DNA from 2 places in the Actimicrobium sp. CCI2.3 genome. Region 2 is predicted to be linked to the other one. Evidence: predicted binding sites of a transcription regulator. Region 2 holds the regulator's gene; the other holds the start of a gene.
The links. The regulator sigma-54, encoded in region 2, starts transcription at its own class of promoters, with help from an activator protein. The targets are predictions, from matches to a motif close to TGGCANGNAANCTGCTTT.
Positions count from the first base shown of each region.

Region 1: a site for sigma-54 is predicted at 3,498-3,515, ahead of QN370_RS16815 (CmpA/NrtA family ABC transporter substrate-binding protein). Genes of this name have one in related genera too.

Region 1 covers NZ_JASJWR010000033.1:809-6,496, reverse strand. Annotated here, with positions in the region: gene QN370_RS16830 (NAD-dependent succinate-semialdehyde dehydrogenase) at 1-316, shown strand, start outside; gene QN370_RS16825 (ABC transporter ATP-binding protein) at 436-1,242, opposite strand; gene ntrB (nitrate ABC transporter permease) at 1,245-2,168, opposite strand; gene QN370_RS16815 (CmpA/NrtA family ABC transporter substrate-binding protein) at 2,179-3,429, opposite strand; gene tsaD (tRNA (adenosine(37)-N6)-threonylcarbamoyltransferase complex transferase subunit TsaD) at 3,675-4,709, shown strand; gene QN370_RS16805 (M48 family metalloprotease) at 5,185-5,688, shown strand, end outside.
Region 2 covers NZ_JASJWR010000011.1:27,019-32,706, forward strand. Annotated here, with positions in the region: gene QN370_RS08060 (deoxyguanosinetriphosphate triphosphohydrolase) at 1-360, shown strand, start outside; gene QN370_RS08065 (enoyl-CoA hydratase/isomerase family protein) at 388-1,485, opposite strand; gene hpf (ribosome hibernation-promoting factor, HPF/YfiA family) at 1,594-1,950, opposite strand; gene QN370_RS08075 (RNA polymerase factor sigma-54) at 2,067-3,548, opposite strand; gene lptB (LPS export ABC transporter ATP-binding protein) at 3,561-4,346, opposite strand; gene lptA (lipopolysaccharide transport periplasmic protein LptA) at 4,343-4,906, opposite strand; gene lptC (LPS export ABC transporter periplasmic protein LptC) at 4,950-5,546, opposite strand; gene QN370_RS08095 (HAD family hydrolase) at 5,543-5,688, opposite strand, start outside.

The sequences.
Region 1 (5,688 bases), on a different contig from region 2:
CAAGAGCAACCCGGCCTACAAGGAAGAATTCTTTGGTCCGGTCGCGCTGTTCTTCCGTGTCGCCGATGAAGCTGCCGCAATTGCCCTGGCCAACGATTCGCCGTTCGGCCTCGGTGGATCGGTGTTCACCAAAGACATCGCACGCGGCAAGCGCGTCGCCAGCCAGATAGAAACCGGCATGGTATTCATCAACACGCCAACCAACACCTCGGCGGAATTGCCGTTTGGTGGTATCAAGAACTCCGGCTACGGACGCGAACTGTCGCGTGCCGGCATTCAGGAGTTCGTCAACAAGAAGCTGATCCGGGTCGAGTAATACTGCATTGGCTGCATTGGCTGCGTAGCACGTCCGCGCAGCCTCCCGCCAAAAAAAGCCACCCGATTAGTCCGGTGGCTTTTTTTACGTCTTTGACGCGTGGCATCGTCCCGTTACAGCTACGCCGCTTCCCTTGCCGCGGGCCGTGCTTGCCGGTGATACAAAAACTCCAGCACGGCGGTGCGATAAGCCATGTACTGCGGGTCGGCGGCCAGTGCTACCCGTTCGCGCGGGCGCGGCAGCTCAACCGACACGATGTCACCAATAGTGGCCGAGGGTCCGTTGGTCATCATCACGATGCGGTCCGACAGCAGCACTGCCTCGTCGACATCATGCGTGACCATCACCACGGTCGATCCGGTGGCAGCGACGATCTTGAGCAATTCATCCTGCAGATGCGCACGCGTGAGTGCATCGAGCGCACCGAACGGCTCATCCATCAGCAAGACTTTCGGCTCCATCGACAACGCGCGCGCAATGCCGACGCGCTGTTTCATGCCGCCGGAAATTTCGTTCGGACGCTTGTGTTCGGCATGGGTCAACCCGACCAGGGCGAGCGCGGCGCGAGTACGTTCCTGCAATCGTGCTTTGGGTTCGAGCGCACCGAAGACACGCTCGACCGCGAGGTAGACATTGTCGTGACAGGTCAGCCACGGCAACAGCGAATGGTTCTGGAACACGACGCCGCGTTCCGGCGACGGGCCGGCAATTTCGCGATTGGCACATAGCAGCGTGCCGCCGGTCGCGATGGTGAGGCCCGCGATCATGTTGAGCAGCGTCGATTTGCCGCAGCCCGAGTGACCGATCAGCGTGATGAATTCGCCTTTGGCCACCTGCAAATTGACGTCGACCAGTGCCTGATAACTGCCCTTCTTGACGGCAAAGGCCATGCTGGCGTGTTGGATCTCGATGAATTTATCGTTCATGTTCAGCTCCCTGCATCTTCGTAAGTGAAGGCCCGCGCCAGGGCCACCAGTGCCTGTTCGAGAATCAATCCGACCACGCCGATGACGACGATGGCGATGATGATGTGCGGTACGTTGAGGTTGTTCCATTCATCCCAGACCCAGAAACCGATACCGACACCGCCGGTCAGCATTTCCGCTGCGACGATCACCAGCCAGGCTGTGCCGATGGCCAGTCGCACACCGGTCAGCATGTATGGCAGCACTGACGGAAACAGAATCTTGGTCAGGATCTTCCATTCCGACAGATTCAGAACCCGCGCCACATTCATGTAATCCTGCGGCACGCGCTGCACGCCGACAGCGGTATTGATGATCATCGGCCAGATCGAACAGATGAAAATCGACCAGATCGCCGCCGGGTCGGCCGCCTTGAAGACCAGCAGACCGATCGGCAACCAGGCCAGTGGCGACACCGGCTTGAGCAAGCTGATGATCGGCCCGAACATGCCGGCCATGAACTTGAAGCGACCGATCGCAAACCCCAACGGAATGCCGACCACGGCGGCCAGACCGAAACCCATGCCGACGCGTTGCAGCGATGCCAGGATATTCCAGCCTATGCCCTGGTCGTTCGGACCGTTGCGATAGAACGGATCGGAAAACAGCTTGATCGCTTCCTGCAGCGTGACCATCGGCGTCGGAAAACCGGCATTGCGCGACGCCACGATTTGCCACAGCAGTACCAGCAATGCCAGTCCGACCAGTGGCGGCAACAAGGCCATCACCACTGGCCGCAGTGGCGACTTGCGCGGGGCAGCGCGCGGCACGTCCGCGCCGACGGCGCGACGGCGCGTGCTTTCTGTCGTGGTTGGCATGGCGGTCGCCGAAGCGGGCTTGGCCGGCTCGGCCGGTGCATGATTGAAGGAGTCGATGACGGCACGCATGGTGAGTTCCTCAGGCCTTGATCTTGAAGGAAGCGGCGTAGGCTTGCGGGTTCTTGCCGTCCCAGACCGTGCCATCCATCAGCTTGCTGGAGCGCATAGCGTCTTTCGGCACACTGACCTTGGCCATCGCGGCGGCGTCCTTGTAGACGTCGATCCGGTTAATCTCCTTGGCCACCGCGAGGTAATCAACATCGGTCTTGAGCAGGCCCCAGCGCTTGTGCTGGGTCAGGAACCACATGCCATCCGACAGGTACGGAAAATTGACTGCGCCGTCGCTGAAGAAGTGCATGCAGTTCGGATCGTCCCAGGTCTTGCCCAGACCATTCTGGTAACGCCCGAGAATGCGCTGGTTGATCACGTCGACCGAGGTGTTGACATACGACTTTTCGGCGATGGTGTCGGCCATCTTGTTCTTGTTCGACAGCGAGGCATCAATCCAGCGGCTGGCCTCCAGAACTGCAGCGGTGAGTGCGCGGGCTGTGTTCGGATATTTCTTGACCCACTCGGCGGTGGTGCCGAGGACTTTTTCCGGATGGTCTTTCCAGATGTCCTGCGTGGTGGTGGCAGTGATACCGATGCCATCGACAATCGCGCGATGGCCCCACGGCTCACCGACGCAAAAGCCATCCATGTTCCCGACCCGCATGTTGGCGACCATTTGCGGCGGCGGTACCGTGATGACCTTGGCATCTTTCATCGGGTTGATGCCATTGGCCGCCAGCCAGTAGTACAACCACATCGCATGGGTGCCGGTCGGAAAAGTCTGGGCGAAGGTGTATTCACGCTTGTCGGTCTGCATTAGCCTGGCCAGCGAGGCACCATCGACGGCCCCCTTGTCGGCCAGTTTTTTCGATAGCGTGATGGCCTGGCCGTTCTGATTAATCGTCATCAGGACAGCCATGTCCTTCTTGGCACCGCCGTTACCCAGATGCACGCCATAAATCAAGCCATACAACGCGTGAGCTGCATCGAGTTCGCCATTGGCCAGCTTGTCACGCACGCTGGCCCAGGAGGATTCTTTGGTCGGCACGATCTTGATGCCGTATTTTTTGTCGAAGCCAAGGACCGACGCCATCACCACCGACGCACAGTCGGTCAGCGGGATGAAGCCGACCTTGACCTCTTCTTTTTCTGGCTTGTCGGAGCCAGCAGCCCAGACGCCTTGCGTAGCAAGTCCGCCGAAGGCGCTGGCACTGGCGACGGCACCGGCTTTCAAAATGCTGCGACGGCTCAGGCCGGGGTGCGGAAGTTTGCTGGTCATGAAATCCTCTGGAGATCGACATAAAAGACGCATTACGGCTCTGCAATCAGCGCCGCGCTGTGTCTCTTATTGCAATTGGTATGCCAGCCAGATTGCCCCAAATCACGTAAAGAATTGATCGAAAGCGGGTCATTACTGCGCCACGATTGTGCGTCGCCCCATCGCAGTGCCTGCGGGGACACGGCGGCACTGCGGCACCTATCCCTTACAATGGCGCTCTTCCCCATCCCGCCCCTGCTCCCACCATGATTGTTCTCGGCGTCGAATCTTCCTGCGATGAAACTGGCCTGGCCTTGTACGACACCACCGCCGGCCTGCTCTCGCATGCGCTTTACTCGCAAGTCGCGATGCACGAGCAATACGGTGGCGTCGTCCCCGAACTGGCCTCGCGCGATCACATCCGGCGCGCCATCCCGTTGCTCGAACAGGTACTGGACGAGGCGGCGCTGACGCGTGACCGCATTGATGCGATCGCCTATACGCAAGGTCCCGGCCTGGCCGGTGCGCTGCTGGTGGGCGCTGCTGTTGCCTGCGGTCTCGGACTGGCGCTGGACAAACCGGTGCTTGGCATCCATCACCTCGAAGGCCATTTGCTCTCGCCGTTACTAGCCAGCGATCCGCCGGCGTTCCCGTTCATTGCGCTGCTGGTGTCGGGCGGTCACACGCAATTGATGCGCGTCGATGGCGTCGGCCGCTACACGCTGCTCGGTGAAACTCTCGATGATGCAGCTGGCGAAGCGTTCGACAAGTCCGCCAAATTGCTCGGACTCGGCTATCCCGGTGGCCCGGCGATTTCACGGATGGCCGAGTTCGGCGACCCGCTGGCTTACAAGTTGCCACGGCCGATGCTGCATTCAAAGGATTTCAATTTCAGTTTTTCCGGACTCAAGACCGCCGTACTGACGGTGGTCAAAAACCATCCGGGCAATGTCTGCGAACAGGACAAGGCCAACATCGCACGCGGCTTTGTCGATGCGATGGTCGATGTGCTGGTGGCCAAATCACTGAGTGCACTCAAGCACACCGGCCTGAACCGGCTGGTCGTGGCCGGTGGCGTCGGAGCCAACCGGCAACTGCGCGATGCGCTCAATGCAGCCGGCCTGAAAAAACGCTTCCGGGTGTATTACCCGGAGCTGGAATTTTGCACCGACAACGGCGCGATGATTGCCTTCGCCGGTGGCTTGCGGCTGGCGCAGGACCCGACGCTGGCGGTACGCGATTACGCCTTCACGGTCCGGCCACGCTGGCCGCTGGCCGAACTGGAAGCGCCGCGCGCTTGAGGCAGCTGATCGGCACCACCACCTTTGTCGACCCAATTTTTTCAACATCCGGCGTAACGCCAATCGCGGCTGGTTTTGCCATAACGGTGAGGGGCATCCTCTGCCCCGCTTGAGGAACTGCTTGTGCAGGAATACCTTATTTCCGCAACACATTGAAAAATACTGACTATTACTTTCGCGGCAGAAACCAAAAGTCATACTATTCATTCAGACGCACCATTTTTAATTCGCTGAATGCTTGTCGATATGCGTCACTGTGGCAGCAACTTCGCCAGTTAAAGACCAGCCAAACCAGCCATCACGGTATCAAGTAACACCACGCACGCAGCATCGCTTTTAACGAATCCGATTTTGGCGTGCTGCCTGTAGCGACGTACTTCTGTAACAGCATGACCAGCATTGCCCTTGTTTTCCTTTCCGCACGTAAAGGGACAAAATGACTCTCCACCGACTTGGCTTTATTGCTGTCATTTGCTTGTGTGCCAGTGCGCTTGCACAAGTTCCCGAAACGGGAAGGTGGCAAGAACTGGCCTTCTCTGAGGATGCGTTACAGCAGCATACGGCGGTGCACTACAGACAATTGCTACAGGAGCTGACTGACGCCCATCAGATCGATGACGATGACGCCATGACGGAACGCGCCCAGCGGGTTGCCGCCACGATCCTGCGTGCCGCCGCCATCCTGGAACCCAAAGTAAAAAACTGGCAGTGGGAATTGCACACCAGCAGTACGCCCGATATCGATGCCTATTGCATGGCTGGCGGCAAAATGATTGTTGGCAGTCAGTTCGTTCGACGGCTCGACCTGAACGACGGTGAACTGGCGGCCTTGATTGGTCACGAGGTTGCCCATGCCCTTGCTCAACACCATCGCGAAACACTTTCCGAAGCACGCCTTATTAATCCGCAGCCGGAAAGCACACTCGCTATCTTGTCGGAGCGACTCGACCTGGAGCTGCCATTACAAATACAGCTTGGC
Region 2 (5,688 bases):
ACCTCGCGCGAGCGCATCCGGGAAGTCCGGCTGGACAGCGTCGATGATGTGCGCAATGCACCGCCTCTGATCGCCTTTTCACCGGAGATGCACGCCCAGGCGACGCTGCTCAAGCAATTCCTTCGGGAGAACTTGTATCGCCATTATCTGGTCAATCGCATGACCAGCAAGGCACGCCGCATCGTCACCGATCTGTTCACCGCCTTCATGGCCGAGCCCGGCCTGCTGTCACCGGATTACGAGTTTCGTGAAGGCGATACCACCAGTCAGGTGCGCAAGGTGGCGGACTATATCGCCGGCATGACAGACCGCTATGCGATCCGTGAGCACCGGCGACTGTTCATGATGGACGAACTCTGAATCGACAGACCTGCAAGAGCGCGGCTGTCACTGATCGATGAGTTCACGCAGCGGGTGCGCGTGAGCAGGCCAGGCTGGTGTAAAGAAGTCCTCCACCATCGCCTCAGTGACGTGCGTCAGGTCGGCCGGTTGCCAGCGCGGCTGGTTGTCCTTGTCGATGACTACCGCACGAATGCCTTCGATGACTTCGCCTCGCGTAAATGCATGCCGCACCATCGTGCGCTCCATGCGCAGACAGCCTGCCAGATCCAGTGCGGCACCCAATCGCAACTGCCGCAAGGTCACGGCCATCATCAGCGGTGAGCGTTTCTGCATCGTCGCCAGGGTCGCTTGTGCGAACGCACACTCGTCACCGGCCAGTGAGTCGGCGATCTGCGTGACCGAATCGAATCCGAAATGCTGCGCAATGCGCGATTGATTCTGCGCCAGTTTGCTGCCCGCCGGATCGCAAGCGATGGCGAACGGTTCGGCATAGGCACGGATCGCTGCACGCAGGTCACCACCGGAAAACTGATCGACTAATTCCTGCAGGCCCGCCAAGGCACTGGACGGAAGGAACAGGTCAGCCAGTCCCGCATGGAGTGCATCGGCAGCCCCAATCATCTCGCCGGAGACCCCGAGGTAGGTGCCAAGTTGTCCTGCCGTGCGCGACAGGAAATAGCTGCCGCCAACATCCGGGAACAAGCCGATATTGACTTCTGGCATCGCCATTTTTGTTCGTTCGGTAACGATGCGAAGCCGGTTCTGCACACCGCTTTGCGCCAGCCCCATGCCACCGCCCATGACGATGCCGTCCAGTACGGCGATCCAGGGTTTCGGATAAAAATGGATCAGATGGTTGAGGGCATATTCTTCGGTGAAAAAATCTTCCAGCGCAGCACTGCCGCCTTGCGGGGTGGACGTACCGGCCTGATGGAAAAAGCGGATATCGCCACCGGCACAAAATGCTTTTTCGCTGCTGCCCCTGATCAGCACGGCGTGCACCGTCGCACTGTCGCGCCAGTCCAGCAGGATACGCGTCAGGTCGCGCACCATCGCGAGCGATAACGAGTTGAGGGCCTTGGGGCGATCCAGTGTGATCTGGCCGGTCGTGTTCTTGATCTGGGTGTCGATGAGTGCGGTCATGGTCGGGATTCGTATTCGGTTGTGCACAAGTCAATTGCATGAAATCAAAAAGGGCGCAATCAATGCGCCCTAAGTGGAATGTGCCAGTTTGCCCGGCAGCGGGTTCGATCAGGAGGAAACGATGGCAACAACCGGTTCAGGGATGTGCTTGATGGCGTCGTGCTGATGATCCTGCAATTTGGTTTTGTACTTGATGACCTGGCGATCGAGCTTGTCGATCAGCGCATCAATTGCGGCATATAAGTCCTCCGCAATACTCTCGGCGTGCAAGTCTTTGCCGCGCAGATGCAGGTTGATTTCTGCTCGCTGCCGCTTTTCTTTTTCCGGGAGTTTTTCTACCGTCAGGATGACGGCAATATCAATGACATGGTCGAAATGGCGCTTGATACGCTCAAGCTTGCTTTGCACATATTCACGAATGGCAGGGGTCACTTCGAGATGATGTCCACTGATTGTGAGATTCATACAGCGCTCCTTTGAATAATGCCGATGGAGGTTCGGAGCCGGACCCGCTACGGATGGGGTGCTTCGAACACAGCGACAGTACAACACGACAAATGAAACTACAGAAACTACAGAAACTACAGGGCCTTGCGCAGGTTGACGGGGGGAATTTTCAGGGCTTCGCGATACTTTGCGACCGTACGCCTTGCTACCACCATACCCTGTTCTCCCAGCATGTCTGCGATTTTACTGTCAGAAAATGGAATCTTCGGGTCTTCGGCTCCTATCAATTGTTTGATGAGTGCCCGTATTGCCGTTGAAGAGGCTTCACCGCCTGTTTCAGTGGCAACGTGGCTGCCAAAAAAATACTTTAGCTCGAACATGCCATGTGGAGTCAGCATGTATTTCTGGGTGGTCACACGGGAGATAGTGCTCTCGTGCAGACCGAGTGTATCAGCAATTTCGCGCAAAACAAGGGGGCGCATGGCGACCGCTCCATGCGAAAAAAAGTTCCGCTGTCGCTCCACGATGGCCTGCGCGACGCGCAGGATGGTGTCGAATCGCTGGCGCATATTTTTGATCAGCCACTTGGCTTCCTGCAGCTGTGACGTGAGCGATCCATCCCCTTTGCTTTGCTTGAGAATGTTGGCGTACATCGCATTGACCCGCAGTCGCGGCATCACATCATGGTTCAGCATGACCTGCCAGCCGCCCTTGGTGCGCTTGACGATCACGTCCGGCACCACGTAATCGGACGTACCGCCGCCGAAGATCGCGCCCGGATGCGGGTTGCACTGGCGGATCACACTTTGGGCTTCGCGCAGGTCTTCATCATCGCAGTCGAGGGCTTTTTTGAGCTTGCTGAAATCACGCTGCGCAAACAGTGTCAGATGGTTGTCGACGATGGCTAACGCCATGCGTCGGGTGACCATGGCGATGTCGGGGAAGCGCTTGATTTGCAGTGCCAGACATTCGGACGCATTGCGTGCGCCAACGCCGGGTGGATCGAAACTCTGTAGCAGTTTCAAAGCGATAGTCAGCTCTTCAGGCTCGATCTCCAGTTCAGCTGGCAAGCGCTCGAAGATGGCGTCTAGCGTGTCTTCGAGGTAGCCATTTTCATTGAGTGCATCGATCATCAATTCGACCAGTGCACGGTCGCGTTGATTGCTTACCGTGACGCGCATCTGCTCGAGCAAAAATTCACGTAGCGTCGATTCGTGCGCCTCAAGCTGGGGTCGCGCATCGTCGTCTTCCGGGGCTTTGGAAGTGCGCGCGACATCGTCGAAACTCCAGTCAGAATCGGTACTTGGCGTGGCGTCGCCGGCATCGACCTGGTCCGATGCCGGAGCGTCCGATTCGGATGGCGACGGTGCGGCGTTGGCGTCTTCGCTGGCACCTTGCTGGCGAATGCCATCGGCCCCGAGTGCGCCATCGGCCAACAGGCGCACCGAGTGATCGAGCGGATCGTCGAGTCGCTCCAGCAGCGGATTGTCGGTCAGCATTTGCTCGAGCTCCTGATGCAGTTCCAGTGTGGATAGTTGCAGCAGACGAATCGATTGCTGCAGTTGCGGGGTGAGCGCAAGATGCTGGGAGGTACGGAGCTGGAGGGATTGTTTCATCGTTGACTGTGCCTACATCCGGAAGTGTTCGCCCAGATAGACCCGTCGCACCGATTCATCGGCGATGATGGCATCCGGTCTTCCGCTGGCCAGTACCGCTCCCTGGTTGATGATGTAGGCGCGATCGCAGATGCCCAGTGTTTCACGCACGTTATGGTCGGTGATCAGGACGCCAATGCCGCGCTCTTTCAGGAAGCGCACGATGCGCTGGATTTCGATGACGGCAATCGGATCGACACCGGCGAACGGTTCATCGAGCAGCACGAAGCGCGGGTTGCTGGCTAGCGCGCGGGCAATTTCCACGCGTCGGCGCTCGCCGCCGGACAACGACAACGCCTGGTTGTCGCGCAGCTTCTCGATCTGCAGATCTTGCAGCAAGGTGTCGAGGCGCTCATTGATGACCTTCTTGGTCAATGACTTGCGCTGCTCGTCAACCTGCAGTTCCAGCACGGCACGGATATTTTCTTCGACGGTCAGCTTGCGAAAGACCGACGCTTCCTGCGGCAGGTAAGACAGTCCCAGCACTGCCCGCTGGTGGATCGGCAGACGCGAGATATCGACACCATCAAGGCGGATTTCACCGGCATCCGAAGGCACCAGGCCGACGATCATGTAGAACGAGGTGGTCTTGCCTGCACCGTTCGGTCCGAGCAAGCCAACCACCTCGCCGCTGGCGACATCGAGCGAGACATCGCTGACGACTTGCCGGATGCCATAGCTTTTCTTCAGGCCGGTGACGATGAGTTTGCTGCTGTTATCGATGAAGGAATCAGCAGGCGTCGCTAGGGCGTTGATCATTTTTGGGTGTCCGGAGTGGCGGGTGCGCGCGGCTGGATCACGGCCTTGATCCGTCCGGCACCGGCCTTGCTGTCCTGTCCTGCCGGCGTGTTATTGACCGAGAAAAATTCGCTGCGACTATCGTACGAAATGAATTCGCCTTCGACTTCGTCGGTTGGCGTCGTGCCATTGAGTCGGCGCATCTTCGCCCTTGAAAACAATTTGACCAGTTCGGTCTTGCCATCGTATTCGATGCGCTCGGCTTCTCCTTCGATCCACAGGTCAGCGCCGCCATCGCGCTTCTGGCGAAAGCTGGCCAGGCTCCCGGCTGCGGCATACAAGGTGGCGAACTGATAGCCCGCTGCGTCCTGTACCACCACCACGCGTGCGGCTTTCATGAGCAGCGTGCCGCGGGTGACTACGACCGCGCCGGTGAACGTATTGACTTGCTTGACGTCGTCGTAAGCCATCTGGTCGGCATCGACGACAGTGGGTTTGGTGGAGTCGGCTTTTTCAGCATGCACGGCTGGCACGATGGCCGCATTGAACATGAATAAAAAAACGAAAAAAAGCGATTTCATGAAAATTCCTGGTGGAGGGTACGAAAAAAAGTCGGGCAAGACATCAGCGCACCGGTGCAGGTGGAAATACGCCGTGCACCCGGTTGGCCAGGTCGAGCTGGCGGGTGGCGTTGTTGGCGACCATGCCCGTGCCATTCAGTAAGTTTTTACCCATCAGCATTTTGACGGGCTTGTCGGTTTTCATCACGTCGTCGTTGGGCAGTAGCAAAAGATACTCCGACGTGAGATGAAAATTCTGGGTGGTGCCTGATGCCGGTCGGTCGACATCGACGTTATCGATCATCTGTACTTCGGTGTTATCGCTATTGACCAGCGCGCGCTCCGAGCGCATCACCATCGGTGGCAAGTTGTTGGCGAGGTGATAGATCACCGGCTTGGTGATTTCATACGAGTCGTCGCGTGGCAGATGGGTCAGTACATCGCCGGAAATGTTGTAGCGCGCAGTGCGGGATTTCGCCATCTTGACGAAGGTGAAATTTTTCACGTAGTAGTCGGGTGCGCTGCGTGGCGTGTCTTGCAGATCCGGCCCCCCCGTTTTGCGCAGCACCTCGAGCACCCAATAACTGCCAAGCACCAGTACGATGCCCAGTGCGATCAGCAGCCAGAGCCGCAGGCGATTGGCAGAATTTTCTGCGCTCATGACAGGTACGGTGCCAGCGCCGCCTCATAGTTGCCCTGGGCGCGCAGAATCAGGTCGCACAATTCACGCACGGCACCGGTGCCACCTGGTGCGGAGGTGATGTAATGGACGCGCTGACGCACTTCGATATGCCCATTCGGCA